4 regions of the Roseateles sp. FW305-36 genome follow, and region 4 is predicted to be linked to each of the others. Evidence: predicted binding sites of a transcription regulator. Region 4 holds the regulator's gene; each other region holds the start of a gene.

Region 1 (4,428 bases), on a different contig from region 4:
GGCCGGACTTCATCGCGGCGTTTGCGCTGCTGCTGCTGCCCTTTTTGCTGATCGCCAAGCAGCCCGATCTCGGCACCGGCATCCTGGTGCTGGCCGCGGGCCTCTACGTGATCTTCTTCGCCGGCCTGCCGTGGAAACTCATCGTGCCGGCCCTGGTGCTGGGCGCCGCCGGCGCCACCGCCCTGGTGCTCAGCGAGGACGCCATCTGCCAGCCCGACCTGACATGGCCAGTGCTGAAGGAGTACCAGAAGCACCGCATCTGCACGTTGCTGGATCCGTCGAAAGATCCGCTGGGCAAGGGCTTCCACATCATCCAGGGCGAGATCGCCATCGGCTCCGGCGGCGTGACTGGCAAGGGCTTCATGAAGGGCACCCAGACCCATCTGGAATTCATTCCCGAGCGCACCACCGACTTCATCTTTGCGGCCTTCGGCGAGGAGTTCGGCCTGATGGGCGCCTTGGCTCTGCTGGTGGGCTTCACGGCCCTGATCCTGCGCGGGCTCATGATTGCCTCCGACGCGCCGACCCTGTTCACCCGGCTGATGGCGGGGGCGGTGACGCTGAGCTTCTTCACCTACGTCTTCGTCAACATGGGCATGGTCAGCGGCATCCTGCCCGTCGTCGGCGTGCCCTTGCCCTTCATCAGCTATGGCGGCACGGCGATGGTGACGCTGGGGCTGTCGCTGGGGCTGCTGATGTCGATTGCGCGGGTCAAGAAGCTGGTAAAGACCTAGCCGGCAGATTGGCAGGGAAGCGGATCGTGAACCGCGCCCCCGGCCCCTGGCCGTCCGGCGGCTCGCCCCCCGCCGCGCGGCGCAGGCGGGTGTCGTCCAGCGTCAACTCGGCCTCGTGTTGCTGCACGATCTCCTGCACGATGGCCAGGCCCAGGCCCGAACCCTCGACGCCACTGCCCAGCGACCGGTAGAAGGGCTGGAAGACCTTCTCGCGTTCGGCGGGCGCGATGCCCGGCCCGGTGTCCTCGACCTGCAGCACGACGACCTGGCCGAAGGGGTCCTCGACGACCCGCACCGTTACCAGGCCACCGGCCGGCGTGTAAAGCAGCGCGTTGTCGACGAGGTTGCGGATCAGTTCGCCCATCAGCACCGGCTGGCCCTGCACACGCAGCCGGCTGTCCTCGGGCGCGACACCGTCGTAGCCGAGGTCGATGCGCCGCTCCAGCGCCCGCGGCACGAAGTCGCGCACCGTGTCGATGGCGATCTCGGCCAGGTTGACCGGCTCGCGGCGCATGGCCTGCTCGGCGTCCTCGGCGCGGGCCATGGCCAGCAGCTGGTTGACCATGTGGGCGGCGCGCTCGCTGGCGCGGGCGATCTGGGCCAGCGAACGCTTGAGCTCCTCGGGCGAGGCGCGGCCGGCGTCGATCTCGCGCTGGATCAGCTCGGCCTGGGTGCGCAGGCCCGCCAGCGGCGTCTTCAGCTGGTGGGCCGCATCGGCCAGGAAGTGCTTTTGCCGGCTCATCGACGAGTCCAGCCGCGCCAGCAGGTCGTTGATGGCCTGCACCAGCGGCGCGACTTCGTCAGGCACGCGCTGTTCGTCGATGGGCGACAGGTCCGAGCTCTCGCGCGAGCGGATGCGCCGCTGCAATTCGTTCAGCGGCGAGATACCGCGCGCCAGCGCCAGCCACACCAGCAGCACGGCCAGCGGCAGGATGACGAACTGCGGCAGGATGACGCCCTTGATGATCTCGTTGGTCAGGCGGGCGCGCTTGCCCAGGGTCTCGGCCACCTGCACCAGCATCGTCTTCGTCGACCCGGCCTGGCCCTCGGGGGAGATCCACAGATAGGCCACGCGCACGGCGTCCGTGCCGACCTCGTCGTCGCGGAAGTGCAGCTCCCAGGGCACGATGGGCGCGTCCTCGGTGGGCACCGGCAGCGTCGCGTCGCCACTCAGCAGCTCGCCGCGCAGGCCCAGCACCTGATAGAAGACCGTGTCCGAGGCGTCTGCCCTCAGCAGGGCCGCCGCTTCCGGCGCCAGCGCGTAACGGTCTTTTCCCTTGACCGGTGCGGCTTCAGCCGCCACCTGCAGACCCAGGCTGCGCGCCATCTCGCCCAGCTCGCGGTCATAGGGTCGGCTGGCAATGCCCTGCGCGACCAGCCAGGTCAGCGCCACGCTGATCGGCCAGATCAGCAGCAGCGGGGCGAGCATCCAGTCGAGGATCTCGCCGAACAGCGAGCCCTGCTGGGGGCTGGCGCCGTCCTTGGTCGGCATCTACGAGGCGATTTTCTCGAGGCAGTAACCGAGTCCACGCACCGTCGCGATGCGGATGGGGCCTTGCTCGATCTTCTTGCGCAAGCGGTGGATATAGACCTCGATGGCGTTGTTCGAGACCTCCTCGCCCCATTCGCACAGGCGCTCGACGAGCTGGTCCTTGCTGACGAGACGCCCGGCGCGCTGCAGCAGCACTTCCAGCAGCGACAGCTCGCGCGCCGACAGCTCCAGCATCTGGTCGTTGATATAGGCCACGCGGCCGGTAGCGTCGAAGGTCAGCGGTCCGTGCTTAATGACGCTGCTGGCCGTCCCCAGGCCGCGCCGGGTCAGGGCCCGCACGCGGGCTTCCAGCTCCTGCAGCGAGAAGGGCTTGGCCATGTAGTCGTCGGCGCCCAGATCCAGGCCCTTGACGCGCTGCTCGACGCTGTCCGCGGCGGTCAGGATCAGCACCGGCATGGTCGCGCCGCGGGCGCGCAGCTTGCGCAGCACCTCCAGCCCATGCAGGCGCGGCAGGCCCAGGTCGAGGATGACGAGGTCGAACTCATGCGTGGCCAGCGCGGTATCAGCCTCGGTGCCCGAGCTGACGCGGTCCACCGCGTAGCCCGAGGCACGCAAGGCCCGCAACAGGCCATCGGCCAGCACTTGGTCGTCTTCGGCAATCAGGATGCGCATAGGTGTTGTCTCCGGCGCCGATGTTAGGTCTTGAGCAGGTGGCTCACGTCTTGAGCCACCTGGCTCACAGAATGCCGATCAAGCCTGAGGGTGCTCTTCCTCAGATTCGGGGACAGAACCACTGTACAAACATACAGATTGCCCCATAATTCCGACATTCCTTTGGAGAACTGCATGGACGCGCCCGTCAAAGCCCTGAACACCGAAAAAGCCAAGGCCCTGCAGGCCGCCCTCGCCCAGATCGAGAAGCAATTCGGCAAGGGTTCCATCATGCGCCTGGGCGAAGGCGAGGTCATCGAAGACATCCAGGTCGTCTCCACCGGCTCGCTGGGCCTGGACATCGCGCTGGGCGTCGGCGGCCTGCCGCGCGGCCGCGTCATCGAGATCTACGGCCCCGAGTCCTCCGGCAAGACGACGCTGACCCTGCAGGTCATCGCCGAGATGCAGAAGCTGCAAGGCACCTGCGCCTTCATCGACGCCGAACACGCCCTCGACATCCAATACGCCCAGAAGCTGGGCGTGAATCTGCAAGACCTGCTGATCAGCCAGCCCGACACCGGCGAACAGGCCCTGGAGATCGTCGACTCCCTGGTGCGTTCCGGCTCGGTCGACCTCATCGTCATCGACTCGGTCGCGGCGTTGACGCCCCGGGCCGAAATCGAAGGCGAGATGGGTGACCAGCTCCCCGGCCTGCAGGCCCGCCTGATGAGCCAGGCCCTGCGCAAGCTGACCGCCACCATCAAGAAGACCAACTGCACGGTCATCTTCATCAACCAGATCCGCATGAAGATCGGCGTCATGTTCGGCTCGCCCGAAACGACCACCGGCGGCAATGCGCTGAAGTTCTACGCCTCGGTGCGCCTGGACATCCGCCGTATCGGCTCGATCAAGAAGGGCGAGGAGGTCATCGGCTCCGAGACCAAGGTCAAGGTCGTCAAGAACAAGGTCAGCCCCCCGTTCAAGACCGCGGAGTTCGACATCCTCTACGGTGAAGGCATCAGCCGCGAGGGCGAGATCGTCGACATGGGCGTCGTGCACAAGATCGTCGACAAGTCCGGCGCCTGGTATGCCTATCAAGGCGAGAAGATCGGCCAGGGCAAGGACAACGCCCGCGAATTCCTACGCGAGAACCCCGACATCGCCCGCGAGATCGAGAACAAGATCCGTGAAGCGGTCGGCGTCGCCGCCCTGAGCGCTGTCGAAGGCGACGCGGAGTAAGCCGGCTCCGGTTCGCCCCGCATGGCCACCCGTGGGCCGCTGTCGCTGAAGGCCCGTGCCATCGGCCTGCTGGCCCAGCGCGAGCACAGCCGGGCGGAGTTGCGGCGCAAACTGCTGCGCATCGAGCGGCAGCTGCGTGAGCGTGCCGCGGCGGCGGCCATGGCGACGGCGGCTGGGGACACCCGCGGCGCCGTCGAGGCGCACGCCGTCCACGAAGAGGAGGCTGGCGCGCAAGCCGGCGAGGCCACGGTCGACGCCTTGCTCGACAGCCTCGCCGCCGCCGGCTATTTGAACGAAGAGCGCTTCATCGAA
Region 2 (4,428 bases), on a different contig from region 4:
CGGCCTCGTAGCCGGGCGAGCGCCGCGCCAGCACGGCCATCTGGCCGGCCTGGCCCTCGAGCGCAGTGGCCGACGGCGTGAAGCGGCGGTCCAGGTCGCCGCGCTTGGCGGTGAACTCGCACAGGCTGCGCACCGAGACGCTGTAGCTCCAGTCGCTCAAAACAGAGTCAGGTTGTCGGGCGCCGGGGGGGCGGGAGCGCGGCTAGCCGCGGGTGCCGCCAGCACTTCGCTGGCGTGCACGAGGTTGCCGATGCGCACGCCCATCAGGCGCAGGCGCTTGTCGAACTTGACGCGTTTGAGGCACAGGCCCGCGGCGTGGCGGATGTCGGCGGCGCCGGTGATCGGGACTTTGAGCGTCTGGTCGCGCGTGACGGTGATGAAGCCTTCGAAGCGCAGCTTGATGCCCACCGTCTTGCCCGCATAGCGCTTGCGGGCGAGGTCCTTGGCCAGACTCTCGCAGAGCTCGTCCATGATCTGGCCGAGCAGGATCTTGTCGTTCACGGCGCTGAGGTCGCGCTCGAAGGTCGTCTCGCGGCTGATGGACACCGGCTCGCTGTGCGTGACGACGGCGCGGTTGTCCCGGCCGTGGGAGGCGGCGTGCAGCCAGGCGCCGTAGCTCTCGCCGAACTGCTCGATGAGCCAGCGCGGATCGGCGGCGGCGATGTCGCCCACGGTCTCGATGCCGAGCTTGATCAGCCTTTCGCTGGCCTTGGGGCCGATGCCATTGATCTTGCGCACGCCCAGCGGCCACACCTGCTTCGGAATGTCGTCCAGGGTCAGCACGCTGATGCCGTCGGGCTTGTCCAGCTCGCTGGCGATCTTGCTGAGCAGCTTGTTGGGCGTGACGCCGATGGAGCAGGTCAGGCCGGTGGCGCGTCCCACCGAGTTCTTGATCTCCCGCGCCACGGCCTTCACGCCGCCGAGCGGGTCGTGGCCGACGGCGTCGCGCACGCCGGGCACGTCGGTCAGGTCGATGTAGATCTCGTCGATGCCGCGGTCCTCGATGACGGGCGCAACCTCGGCGACGGCCGCCTTGAACAGGCGCGAGTACTTGCGGTAGCTGTCGAAGTCGGCCGGCAGCAGGATGGCATCGGGTGCCCGCAGGGCCGCCTTCATGAGGCCCATCGCGGAGAACACGCCGAGGTCGCGCGCCGCATAGGTGCTGGTGGTGACGACGCCGCGGCCGGTGTAGTCGCGCAGCCTGGCGTAGCGCCAGCTGCCGTCCTCCAGCTGCCGCGGCGCATCCGCCCGCCGGCCGCCGATGACTACCGGCAAGCCCCTGAGCTGCGGATAGCGCAGCAGCTCGACGGACGCGTAGAAGGCGTCCATGTCGAGGTGGGCGATCCAGCGGGGGGGCTGCTGCATGTCAGTGGTGCACGGCCGCCCGAAACCGCTGACGCGCCCCCTCGGGGGGCAGTTCGCGGACGCGGACGTGGGGGCAGTTCATTTGCCCGATTGTCACTGGGAATAAAGACAGGGGCTGGCAGCATCGGCAGAATGCGCCCGATCCCAGGAGAGAGAGTCGATGCGCGTCCTGCTGCTGCTTTGCACCTGTTTCATCGCGCTCTCGCTGGCCGCCTGCGCCAGCGCGCCGATCAATCCGCCGCGCAACAAGCCGGCGGCCGCGCAGAGCATGCAGCGCGCCCTCAAGCCGCTGGAGAACGACACCTTCGTGGCGTTGAGCTTCTCGGGCGGCGGCTTGCGGGCGGCGGCCTTTTCCTACGGCGTGCTGGAGGGGCTGCGCGAGCAGCCCTCCGTTGGCGGGCACACCCTTCTGGACGATGTCAGCTTCATCACCAGCGTGTCGGGCGGGTCGCTGACCTCGGCCTATTTCGGGCTGCACGGCGCCGAGGGCCTGCGCGATTTCCGCGACAAGGTGCTGCTGCGTGACGGCGAGCGTGGCCTGCGCTTCAGCCTGCTCAACCCCAACAATCTGCGGCGGCTGTTTGCCGGGGGACTGAACGACCGCAGCGACTTCAACGACTGGCTCGAGAACGATGTCTTCAAGGGCGCGACCTTTGCCGACATGTTCAAGCGCTCGAGTCCCGTGGTGTGGATCAGCGCCAGCAATGTGCAGTACCGGCTTGCCTTCCCCTTCCACGAGCGGGCCTTCGACGCGCTGTGCAGTGACCTGGCGAGTTATCCGGTCTCCGAGGCGGTGGCGGCTTCCATGGCGGTGCCGCTGTTCTTCGCGCCGGTGGTGGTGGAGCGCTTTCCCGAGGCCTGCAAGGTGCAGCTGCCGCCCGGCCTGAATGGGCGCCCCAACGAGCGCGACGACCAGTACCGCCTGCGCGTGGCGCTGGCGCGGTTGTTCCGCGACAACCTGGACCCCAAGGCCGGGCGCTATCTGAAGCTGGTCGATGGCGGGCTGACCGACAACCTCGGCCTGGTGGCCATCCTGCAGAGCCGGGTGCTGCTGAACACGCCCTATGGTCCCATCCCCGAGAACGATGCGGCGACGATGCGCCGCCTGCTCTTCATCGTCGTCGATGCCGGCCAGGGGCCGAGCGCCGATTGGGCTCGGGAGGTGGCCGGGCCATCCGGCATGGACATCGCCGCGGGCGCCGTCGACACGGCCATCGAGAGCACGATGCGCATGAGCTATGCGGCCTTCCTGCCCATGGTGCGCGACTGGGAGCGCGAGCTGGTGAACTACCGCTGCGGCCTCAGCGAGGAGCGCAAGTCCGCGCTGCGGGCGCTCAACCCCGGCTGGCATTGCGAGGACATCAAGTTCAGCGTCACGCAGATCAGCTTTGGCGATCTGCCCGAGGCCGAGGAGCAGGCGCTCAACGCCATCCCGACGCGGCTCACGTTGCCGGCCGAGCAGCTCGACCGGCTGATTGCCGCCGGCAAGCAGGTGGTGGCGCGGGACGGCGTGGTGAAGCGCTTCAGCGCCGCGGCCCAGCGCGGCGAATGAGCCTCACCAGAGGGTGTGGACAGAAGGCGCGATGCGGCGCTGGTAGAGATCGGCCAGGGCCTGCATCAGCGGCGCCGGCAGGGCGGCCAGGTCGGCGGCGCTGACGTTCTCGTCCACCTGGGCTGGCGTGCGGCCACCCGGAATGGCGGTGGTGACCGCCTCGTTCATCAGGATCCAGCGCAGGGCGAGGCGGGCCATGCTGATGCCTTCGGGCAGCAGCCGGCGCAATTCCTCGACGGCGGCCAGGCCCTGTTCGTAGTCGACGCCGGAGAAGGTCTCGCCCTTGTCGAAGGCCTCGCCCTGGCGGTTGAAGCCGCGGTGGTCGTCGGCGCCGAATCGGCTGTCGCGGGTGAACTTGCCGCTGAGCATGCCGCTGGACAGCGGCAGCCGCGCCAGCACGCCGACCCGGGCCGCGCGGGCGGCGGGCAGGAAGACTTCCGCGGGCCGCTGGCGGAACAGGTTGTAGATGATCTGCACCGACTGCACGTGCGGGAATTTCAGCGCCGCCATGGCCTCGTCGATGCGCTCGACGCTGACGCCGTAGTGGCGCAGCTTGCCCGCGCGTACCAGGTCGTCCAGCGCGCCGAAGACCTCGGGCATGGTGTAGACGGCGGTGGGCGGGCAGTGCAGTTGCAGCAGGTCGAGGGTGTCGGTCTCGAGGTTCTTGAGGCTGCGCTCGATGAAGGGCTTCAAGTCGCGGTAGCCCTCGGCCACATGCGGGTTCAGGCGCCGGCCGGCCTTGGTGGCGATGTGGAAGGCGTCGCCCGGGCGCTCGCGCTTCAGGCGGGCCAGCAGGCGCTCGCTGTGGCCGTCGCCGTAGACGTCGGCGGTGTCGAAGAAGTTCACGCCGCGGTCCAGGGCGCGGTGCAGGGCGGCCATGGCCGCCGTGTCATCGGTGTCGCCCCAGGTGCCGCCGATGGCCCAGGCACCGAAGCCGATGGCAGAGACATTCCAGCCGGTACGGCCGAGGGGACGGTAGTGCATGTTCGAGTCGGGGCAGGGGATGGGAGCGATGGATGATAGCGCTCCCATGCGCTCGCTGCGAACGGACAGCTTCGCGGCGTGGCCGAGGTCTAGACTGCGGCGCAGCGCAGGCCCTGCATGAGGGCTGTTGTGCGAGTCATTTCACCGGAGATTGCCATGGGACTTCTGGACAGCATGCTCGGCGCCGCCACTCAGGCTATGGGCAATTCGCAGCAGGCCGGTGGGCCGGACTGGGTGACGTTGATCTCGGGCCTGCTGGCCAATGGCAGCGCCCACGGCGGGCTCGCGGGCGTGCTGCAGCAGCTGCAGGCCGGCGGCCTGGGCGAGCAGGTGCAAAGCTGGATCTCGACGGGCGGCAATCAGCCCGTGTCAGGCTCGCAATTGAGCTCGGCCCTGGGGGGCGCCGGCGGCTTGCTGGGCCAACTGGCGCAGCAGGCCGGCGTCTCGCATGCGGAAGCGGGCGATCAGCTGAGCCAGCTGCTGCCCCAGATCATTGATCGCCTGACGCCCAATGGCCAAGTGCCGTC
Region 3 (4,428 bases), on a different contig from region 4:
CTTCGATCCCACCATGGTCGTGAACATGCTGCAGACCGATGCGCGCGAGACGCGCGACCTGCTGAGCTGGAAGCTGCTGGCCAGCCTGCTGTTGCTGGGTGCCCTGCCCGCCTGGTGGCTGCTGCGCCGGCCGGCGGCGCCGGCCCAAGGCTTCCCGAAGCGCCTGGGCGGCAACCTCGCCGCCTTCGGCCTCGCCGTCGTCGCCATGGTGCTGCTGGCCCTGAGCGTGTTCGCGACGCTGTCGTCGACGATGCGCAACTACAAGACCATCCGCTACATGGTCACGCCGCTGAACGCCGTCTATTCGGTCAGCGCCGTCGGCGTGCGCAGCCTCTCCGGTCCCAAGGGCCCGCCGGTCGTCATCGGTGCCGACGCGCACCTGCTGCCGCGCGCCGAGGGCGCCAAGCCGCCGCTGCTGCTCTTCGTCGTCGGTGAGACCGCCCGCGCCATGAACTTCAGCCTCAACGGCTATGCGCGGCCGACCAACCCGGAGCTGTCCAAGCTGCAAGGCGCCAGCCTGGTGAGCCTGCGCCAGGTGACGTCCTGCGGCACGGCCACGGCCGCCTCCCTGCCCTGCATGTTCGCGCCCCAGGGCCGCGCCGATTTCGACGCCGGCAAACCGCAGGAGAACCTGCTCGACGTGCTGCAGCGCGCCGGCCTGGCCGTGCTGTGGCTGGACAACCAGAGCGGCTGCAAGGGCCTGTGCGACCGCGTGCCCAACAGCCCGACGTCCAAGCTGCCCCAGGGCGCCGCGGCGCTGACGGCAGGCCTGTGCCACAAGGACGAACTGGGTGAAGAGGAATGCTTCGACGAAGCCCTGCTGCATGAGCTCGACAAGCGCATCGCCGCGCTGGACCCCGAGCGCCTCAAGCGCGGCCTCGTCCTCGTCATGCACCAGATGGGCAGCCACGGCCCGGCCTATTTCAAGCGTTCGCCGGACGACCTCAAACCCTTCCAACCCGAGTGCAAGCGCAACCTGCTGCAGGAATGCGAGCGCCAGCAGGTCGTCAACGGCTATGACAACACCCTGGTGACGACCGACCGCCTGCTGGCCCGCTCCATCGCCTGGTTGCAAACCCAGCAGACGCGCTTCGACACCGGCATGCTCTACGTCTCCGACCACGGCGAGTCCCTGGGCGAGAACGGCCTCTATCTGCACGGCATGCCGTACGCCATGGCGCCGGATGAGCAGACCCATGTGCCCATGGTGCTGTGGGCGCCCGAGGGCGGCGACCTGGCGAAGTCGCTCAAGCCCGGCTGCCTGGCCGGCCTGCGCGACAAGCCGGCCTCGCATGACAACCTCTTCCATACGGTGATGGGTTGGGTGGGCGCGCGGGCGGATGTCTACAGGGCGGAGTGGGATTTGTTGGCGGGTTGCCGGAGCTAGAACAGATCGCCCTGCGCCGAAGGCTTGCGCGGCGGCTTGAATAGAGCCAGCTGCACCGGCCTTCGCTCCGTCCTCATCCCCAGCTTAACCACCACCCGCCGCAGCCGCGCGCGCAGCAGGTCGGCCCAGATGCCCTCGCCGGTGAACCGCTTGCCGAAGCGTGCATCGTTGTCCTTGCCGCCGCGCATGTCGCGGATGCGGGCCATGACCCGGTCGGCGCGCTCGGGGAAATGACGCTGCAGCCAGTCCTGGAACAGCGGATTGACCTCCCAGGGCAGGCGGATCGGAATGCTGAAGGCGCTGCTGGCACCGGCCGCATGGGCCGCCTCCAGGATGTGCTCCAGCTCGGGCTCGTTGATGAAGGGAATGATGGGCGACACGCTGACGCCCACCGGCACGCCCGCATCCGCCAGCGCCTTGATGGTGCGCAGCCGCCGCGCCGGGGCCGCCGCGCGAGGCTCGAGGATGCGGGCCAGCTCGTTGTCCAGCGTCGTGATCGACAGATAGACCGACACCAGGCCCTGCGCCGCCATCGGCGCGATCAGGTCCAGCTCGCGCTCGATGCCGCTGGACTTGGTGACGACCGAAAAGGGGTGACTCGTTTCCGCCAGCACCTCGACGAGGCGCCGCGTGATGCCGAGCTTGCGCTCGATGGGCTGGTAAGCATCCGTGGCCGTGCCCAGCACCAGCGAGCGCGGCTCGTACCTCGAGCCCGCCAGCGTCTCGCGCAGGCGCTCGGCGGCGTTGATCTTGGCCACGATGCGGGTCTCGAAGTCCAACCCCGGTGACAGGTTCAGATAGCTGTGCGTCGGCCGCGCGAAGCAGTAGACGCAGCCATGCTCACAACCGCGATACGGGTTGATCGAATAGTCGAAGCTGATGTCGGGCGACTGGTTGCTGGTGACGATCTTCTTCGCCTGCTCCTCGATGACCTCGGTGGCCGGTGGCAGGTGCTCCTCGGTCGCCTCCTGGTCCAGCGAACCCCAGCCGTCGTCGTACTGCTCGCGCTCGCGCTGCTCGAAGCGATGCGGCATGGCCGTCGCCGTGCCGCGGCCCTTGATGGAGTCCAGCGGAACCAGGGCCGGCTGGGCAGCGGCGATGCGGGTGGGAGCGGGCGACATACTGTAAATATATACAGTATGCGACCAAGGGCAAAAGCCATGACCCTGCTGGATTCCGGGCATGCCGACTCGACCCGGCTTGCCGAGCGCTGGACGCGCACCCGCCGCCGCAGGCCAGACTCCTGAAGCGCCGGGATAATCCGCCGGCCCCTGGTTCTCCTGCGCCTGCCGACCGGCGCGCAAGCCCGCCTGCATGCCTCTCGACGCGAATCCCGGCACCCCGGCCCGCCTGCGTGATCAACGCGACTATCTGCGCCTGCTGGGCGCCCGCGTGACCGGCGGCGCCGCCAACCAGATGCTGATGGTGGCCCTGGGCTGGCAGATGTATGACCTGACCTCCAGCGCCTGGGACCTGGGCCTGGTGGGCCTCGCGCAATTCCTGCCCGCCCTGCTGCTGACGCTGCCGGCCGGTCATCTCGTCGACCAGCGCGACCGCAGGCTGCTGCTGGCCGCAAGCCTCGGCATGCAATGCCTGGCCGCGACCTGCCTGGCGCTGGGCAGCGCGGGGCACTGGGTGGGGCCGCGGCTCATCCTCATGCTGTCCATCCTGCTGGGTTGTGCGCGGGCGCTGCAGATGCCATCGCAGCAGGCCCTGATGCCCATGCTGGTGACGCCCATCCTGCTGCCGCGTGCCGTGGCGGCGGCCAGTTCGACCATGCAGGTCTCCATCATTGCCGGCCCGGCCCTGGGGGGTGCCCTCTATGCCTTGGGGCCCACCATCGCGTCGGGACTCGGCCATGCCGGCGACGCGGCACATTGGGGCGCGGCGCTGGTCTACAGCGTGTCGCTGCTGCTGCTGCTCGCGGCCATCGCCAACGTGTTGACCATCCGCCATCGCGCCGTCCAGCCGCGCCGCGCCGCGCCCGATCTGGCGCAGCTGACGGCGGGCATCCGTTTCATCTGGCAGCGCCCCGTCGTGCTCGGCGCCATCTCGCTGGACCTGTTCGCCGTGCTGCTTGGCGGCGCCACGGCGCTGCTGCCCATCTTCGCGAGGGACATCCTGCACACCGGCCCGGAAGGGCTGGGCCTGCTGCGGGCAGCGCCGGCCCTGGGCGCGGTGATCGTCGGCGTCTGGCTGGCCCGCCATCCCATCGCGCGCCGCGCCGGCCGCTGGCTGCTCGGCGCCGTGGCGCTGTTCGGTCTGACCATGATCGCCTTTGCGCTGACGACCTCCTTCCTGCTCGCCTTCGCCGTGCTGGCCGTCAGCGGCGCCGCCGACATGGTCAGCGTCGTCATCCGCCAGTCGCTGGTGCAACTCGAGACACCAGACGAGATGCGTGGTCGCGTCGGTGCCGTGAACTCGGTCTTCATCGGCGCGAGCAACCAGCTCGGCGAGTTCGAATCGGGCGCCACGGCGGCCCTGCTCGGTCCCGTGGGCTCGGTACTGCTCGGCGGCTTGGGCACGCTGGCCGTCGTCGGGCTGTGGTTCAAGCTTTTCCCGGCCCTGGCGAAACGGGATGGCTTGCAGCACTGATGTCGTCGCGTAGGGCATGGCCTACGCCCGCCCGCGGCCTTGACGAGATGGCCAGCGGCCCCTCTCGCACCTGGAGTTGAATCGTCGGAAGCCGGAGCTGTAGCCTCAACAGGCCGCTCAAGGGCCAACGACTGAAGGCCCGATGCCATGCGTCGGGCCTTCTCTATTTCAACGGCGGGTCAGTACTCGTCGCGCTCCACGCCCACATAGCCGGGCGCTAGGTTCTCGAACTTGGTGTGCATGCGCTGGAACATCAGCTTCACCGTGCCCACCGGGCCGTTACGCTGCTTGGCGATGATGATCTCCGCCACGCCCGGTTCCTTGCACTCGTCCTTGGTGTAGTACTCGTCGCGGTAGATGAACATGATGATGTCGGCATCCTGCTCGATGGCGCCGGACTCGCGCAGGTCGGACATCATGGGCCGCTTGTCGGGACGCTGCTCCAC
Region 4 (4,428 bases):
GAGCAAGGGCGTCGAGCCGAACCGCGTCTACACCGAAGGCAAGGGCGAGAAGCAGCCCGTGGCCGACAACAAGACCGCCGAAGGCCGCGCCAAGAACCGCCGCACCGAGATCGAAGTCGTCGGTACGCGCAACAAGTAAGCTCTGCGCCTTCGGGCGCTTTGCGCAAAGCCCCGCACGGCCCGCCCGTCGGGGCTTTTCTCTTTTCCGATTCCGTCATGACGATCAATGCCGATCCGCAAGAGCTCGCCAAATTCGGCGAGCTGGCCCACCGCTGGTGGGACCCTGAGAGCGACTTCAAGCCCCTGCACCAGATCAACCCGCTGCGCCTGGGCTGGATCCAGCAGCTCTGCCCGCTGGCGGGCAAGCGCGTCGTCGACGTCGGCTGCGGCGGCGGCATCCTGAGCGACTCCATGGCCCGCGCCGGCGCCCAGGTGCTGGGCATCGATCTGTCGACCAAGCCACTGCGCGTGGCCGAACTGCACGCGATGGAAGCCGGCACCGAAGGCGTCGAATACCGCGAGATCGCCGTCGAGGCCCTGGCCGCGGAACAGCCGGCCAGCTTCGACGCCGTCACCTGCATGGAAATGCTGGAGCACGTGCCTGACCCGGCTTCGGTCGTGCGGGCGCTGGCCACGCTGGTCAAGCCCGGCGGCTGGGTCTTTCTGTCGACGCTGAACCGCAACGCCAAGTCCTTCCTGCTGGCCATCGTCGGCGCCGAATACGTACTGCAGATGCTGCCCAAGGGCACGCATGAATACGCACGCTTCATCAAGCCTTCCGAGCTTGCCCAGTACTGCCGCGACGCCGGGCTGGAGCTGCAGGGCAGCCGCGGCCTGAGCTACAACCCGTTGACGCAGCGCTACAGCCTCGGCAGCGACACCGACGTCAACTATCTGCTGGCCTGCCGCCGCCCCGCTTGAAGCTCGCACCACGCTGGTCGCATCTGCGCGCCGTGCTGTTCGATCTGGACGGCACGCTGATCGACAGCGCCAACGATCTTGCAGCGGCCGCCAATGCGATGCGCATGGATCGCGGCATGCGGGCGCTGCCGCTGTCGCGGTACCGCCCGCATGGGGGCTCCGGTGCCCGCGGCATGCTGGGCCAGGCCTTCGAAGTTGCGCCTGGGCATGCTGCGTATGAAGAGCTCAAGCGCGAGTTCCTCGATCGCTACGAGACGCTGATGTACGACAGCACGACGCCGTTCGCTGGCATCGAAGCCGAACTGCTGGGATTGGTGGAGGGCGGCCTCGCCTGGGGCATCGTCACCAACAAGGCCGAGCGCTTTGCCCTGCCGCTGGCCAAGGCTCTCGGGCTTGCAGCCGCCGCCATCGTCGGTGGCGATACGACGGGCCACACCAAGCCGCATCCCGCGCCGCTGCTGGAGGCCGCAAGGCGGTTGGGCGTGGCGCCCGCGGCCTGCCTGTACGTCGGGGACGACGAGCGGGACATCCTGGCCGGCCGCGCCGCTGGCATGAAGACCGCTGCCGCGGCCTGGGGCTATCTGGGTCATGGCGGCGAATTCCGCCATTGGGGTGCGGATATCGAGCTGTCCGCGCCCGGCGAGCTCTTGAAGCAGCTCGGACTGGCCTAAAATAGGAGTTCTCTGGGGCCGACTTGGTTTCGACGTGGGTGCGGATCCGGAGTAGGGCATGTCGAGCACCAGTCCGCTCGTAAAACCACTGGAAACAAAGTAACTGCAAACGACTCTACGTTCGCACTCGCCGCTTAATTGCGGATGAGCTTCTCAACGGCAGGCCGATGGGCCGGGCTGAGTTCCGCAAGGGGCAAGGCTGAGAAGTCACTCACATCGGCTGGCGTCGCACCGGGTCACTCGGTGGGGCGTGAGATCAAGTGACTGGCGGGAAAGCTAGCGTGCCACTGCGCGAGTTGACCGTGAGATTCAAACCAGCCGGCTAAACATGTAGATCTGCCCGGTGATGGCTTGCGGACGGGGGTTCAATTCCCCCCGGCTCCACCATCCAGACGAAAAAGGCCCGTGTCGGTGACGCGGGCCTTTTTCATTTCAAGTGAGCCGGGGGGAATTGAACCCTCGTCCCTGGGCCTAGTTGAACCCTTGTCCGCGGATCAGGCCCACAGCCAGACCCTCGATGCTGAAGCTCTCGCTGTCCTCGTTGACGACGATGGGCTCGAAGTCGGGATTCTCGGGCAGCAACTGGATGCCATCGGGCCCGCGTTTGAAGCGCTTCACGGTGACTTCTTCGCCGACGCGCGCCACGACGATCTGGCCATTGCGGGCCTCCTTGGCCGACTGCACGGCCAGCAGGTCGCCGTCGAGGATGCCGATGTCCTTCATGCTCATGCCCTTGACCTTGAGCAGGTAGTCGGGCCTTTTGGAGAACAGGCTGGGCTCGACGTTGTAGGTCTGCTCGACATGTTCCTGGGCCAGGATGGGCGCGCCGGCGGCGACGCGGCCGATCAGCGGCAGCGTCAGTTGCGACAGCGAAGGGATGGGCAGGCTGAACTGACGCGCGCGATTGAGGGCGCCGAGCACTTCGGACTTGAGGCGGATGCCTCGCGAGGTGCCGCCCACGAGTTCCAGCATGCCCTTGCGGGCCAGGGCCTGCAGATGTTCCTCGGCCGCGTTGGCGGACTTGAATCCCAGCTCGGCGGCGATCTCGGCACGGGTCGGCGGGGCGCCGGTGCTTTCGATCGCATTGCGGACCAGGTCGAAGATCTGCTGCTGGCGGGCGGTAAGCTTGGGTCGGTCTTGCACGTTCGGCCTTTTGAGATGGCTGGAAATTTGTCCAGCACCTGTATTTTTGTCCAGGAAACCAAGAAATTGCAAACCTCTGATCGTTTGATCGTCATTCTGGGCACCGGCGGCACCATCGCCGGCACCGCCAAGACCGCCAGCGATGGCGTTGGATACACGGCCGCACAGCTGCGCGTCGAGGATTTGTTGGCTGCCGTTCCCGCGCTCGCCGCTCGCAAGCTGGAGGCGCATCAGGTCGCCCAGCTGGACAGCAAGGACATGGATTTCGCGACCTGGCAGAAGCTGGCGGCCGCCGTGCATCAGCAGTTGGAACGCCCCGAGGTCGCCGGCCTCGTCATCACCCATGGCACGGACACGTTGGAAGAAACGGCCTACTTCCTGCATCGCGTGCTGGCGCCGTCCAAACCTGTCGTGCTGACGGCGGCCATGCGACCGGCGACGGCACTGGCGCCGGATGGACCGCAGAACCTCTTCGATGCCGTTCAGGTGGCGGCAGAGCCAGGCGCACAAGGTGTCGTCGTCGCCTTCGCCGGCCGCGTGCATGACGCGGTTCAGGTACGCAAGACGCACAGCTACCGCGTCGATGCCTTCGAGTCGGTCGACGGCGCCCTGGTGGCGCGAGTGGAGGAGGGTGTCGTGCGCCAGGTCGGCCGCTGGCCGGTGGGCGAGGCGCTGGGCCTTGCGCGCATTGCCGCGCCCGCAGAGCGCTGGCCGCGTGTCGACATCGTCATGAACCACGCGGGCGCGGACGGCGCCGTCGTGCGCGCGCTGTCGGCCAGCGGCGTCGACGGCCTCGTGGCCGCCGGCACCGGCAACGGCACGCTGAGCCGCGGCCTGGATGCAGCCCTGCGCGAGGCCGAAGCGGGCGGTGTGCGCGTCCTGCGCAGTACGCGCTGCGACGCCGGTCCCGTCATGGATCTGCCGGGCTTGCTGCCCAGCGCGGGCGCGCTGAGCCCGGTCAAGGCCAGGATCGAGCTGATCCTGGCCCTCTTGGCCGACGCCTGATCAGCCGCGGCGACGGCGGGCCATGAAGCCCACGGCGCCGAGGCCGGCGATCAGCATGGCGTACTGGCTGGGTTCCGGCACGGCCGCGATGGTCTGGTTGACCAGGTTGCCTTCGAAGGCAAAGACATAGAACTGATTGCCATAGGGCACGGCGGCGCTGCTGCCGTTGGGGACGGCCGTCGCCAGGAAGTCGTTGTCGTTGGCCAAGTACAGCGTGTGCATGGTCTTGCCGTTGACGGTGACGTCCTGGCCGAAGGCGATGCCTTCGAGCTTGGACGGGATCTGCGCGTCGGAGATGCCGGCGGCGTTCAGCGCGGCCCGGATGTCGAGGAACTTGGTGCCGACGATGGCCACGCTGGGCTGGGTGCGCAGGTCCTTGATGCCGCTGACTTCGGTGGCGCCGGTCAGGTCGATCTTGGTGAGCTGCTTCACCACGGCCTTGGAGCCGGGCGAGCCGTCGCCCATGCCCTTGCCGTCGCGCTCCAGCACGAGGAGCTCGTGGTCGTTCAGGGCCAGCAGCTCGCTGCTGTTGTAGGCCTTGCCGTTGATCTGGTTGTCGAAGGCGAACTGGCTGACGGCACCGGTCGCGATGTCGATCTTGACGATGCGGTTGTAGCGGCCACCGTCACCGCCATCCTGGGCCAGCGGGCTCTGCATGAAGCCGAACAGGGTCTTGCCGTCGGGCGAG

Evidence for each region. The regulator LexA, encoded in region 4, represses DNA repair genes until DNA is damaged. The targets are predictions, from matches to a motif close to ACTGTATNNNNATACAGT.
Region 1: recA (recombinase RecA) is a predicted target of LexA. The motif match lies at 3,019-3,036, and genes of this name have one in related genera.
Region 2: dinB (DNA polymerase IV) is a predicted target of LexA. The motif match lies at 1,461-1,478, and genes of this name have one in related genera.
Region 3: AC3WOE_RS00060 (PA0069 family radical SAM protein) is a predicted target of LexA. The motif match lies at 2,509-2,526, and genes of this name have one in related genera.

Annotation. Positions count from the first base shown of each region.
Region 1 is NZ_JBYSZK010000016.1:88,680-93,107, forward strand. It holds gene rodA (rod shape-determining protein RodA) at 1-734, shown strand, start outside; gene AC3WOE_RS24610 (sensor histidine kinase) at 712-2,226, opposite strand; gene AC3WOE_RS24615 (response regulator) at 2,227-2,898, opposite strand; gene recA (recombinase RecA) at 3,073-4,116, shown strand; gene AC3WOE_RS24625 (regulatory protein RecX) at 4,138-4,428, shown strand, end outside.
Region 2 is NZ_JBYSZK010000001.1:80,507-84,934, forward strand. It holds gene AC3WOE_RS00365 (ATP-dependent DNA helicase) at 1-160, opposite strand, end outside; gene dinB (DNA polymerase IV) at 157-1,365, opposite strand; gene AC3WOE_RS00375 (patatin-like phospholipase family protein) at 1,526-2,917, shown strand; gene AC3WOE_RS00380 (aldo/keto reductase) at 2,921-3,901, opposite strand; gene AC3WOE_RS00385 (YidB family protein) at 4,058-4,428, shown strand, end outside.
Region 3 is NZ_JBYSZK010000001.1:10,940-15,367, reverse strand. It holds gene AC3WOE_RS00065 (phosphoethanolamine transferase) at 1-1,387, shown strand, start outside; gene AC3WOE_RS00060 (PA0069 family radical SAM protein) at 1,384-2,508, opposite strand; gene AC3WOE_RS00055 (MFS transporter) at 2,702-3,982, shown strand; gene dnaB (replicative DNA helicase) at 4,162-4,428, opposite strand, start outside.
Region 4 is NZ_JBYSZK010000010.1:125,554-129,981, forward strand. It holds gene ompA (outer membrane protein OmpA) at 1-139, shown strand, start outside; gene ubiG (bifunctional 2-polyprenyl-6-hydroxyphenol methylase/3-demethylubiquinol 3-O-methyltransferase UbiG) at 217-921, shown strand; gene AC3WOE_RS19180 (HAD-IA family hydrolase) at 918-1,592, shown strand; RNA gene ssrA (transfer-messenger RNA) at 1,607-1,979, shown strand; gene lexA (transcriptional repressor LexA) at 2,064-2,735, opposite strand; gene AC3WOE_RS19195 (asparaginase) at 2,820-3,740, shown strand; partial or broken gene AC3WOE_RS19200 (PEPxxWA-CTERM sorting domain-containing protein) at 3,741-3,830, opposite strand; partial or broken gene AC3WOE_RS19205 (esterase-like activity of phytase family protein) at 3,939-4,428, opposite strand, start outside.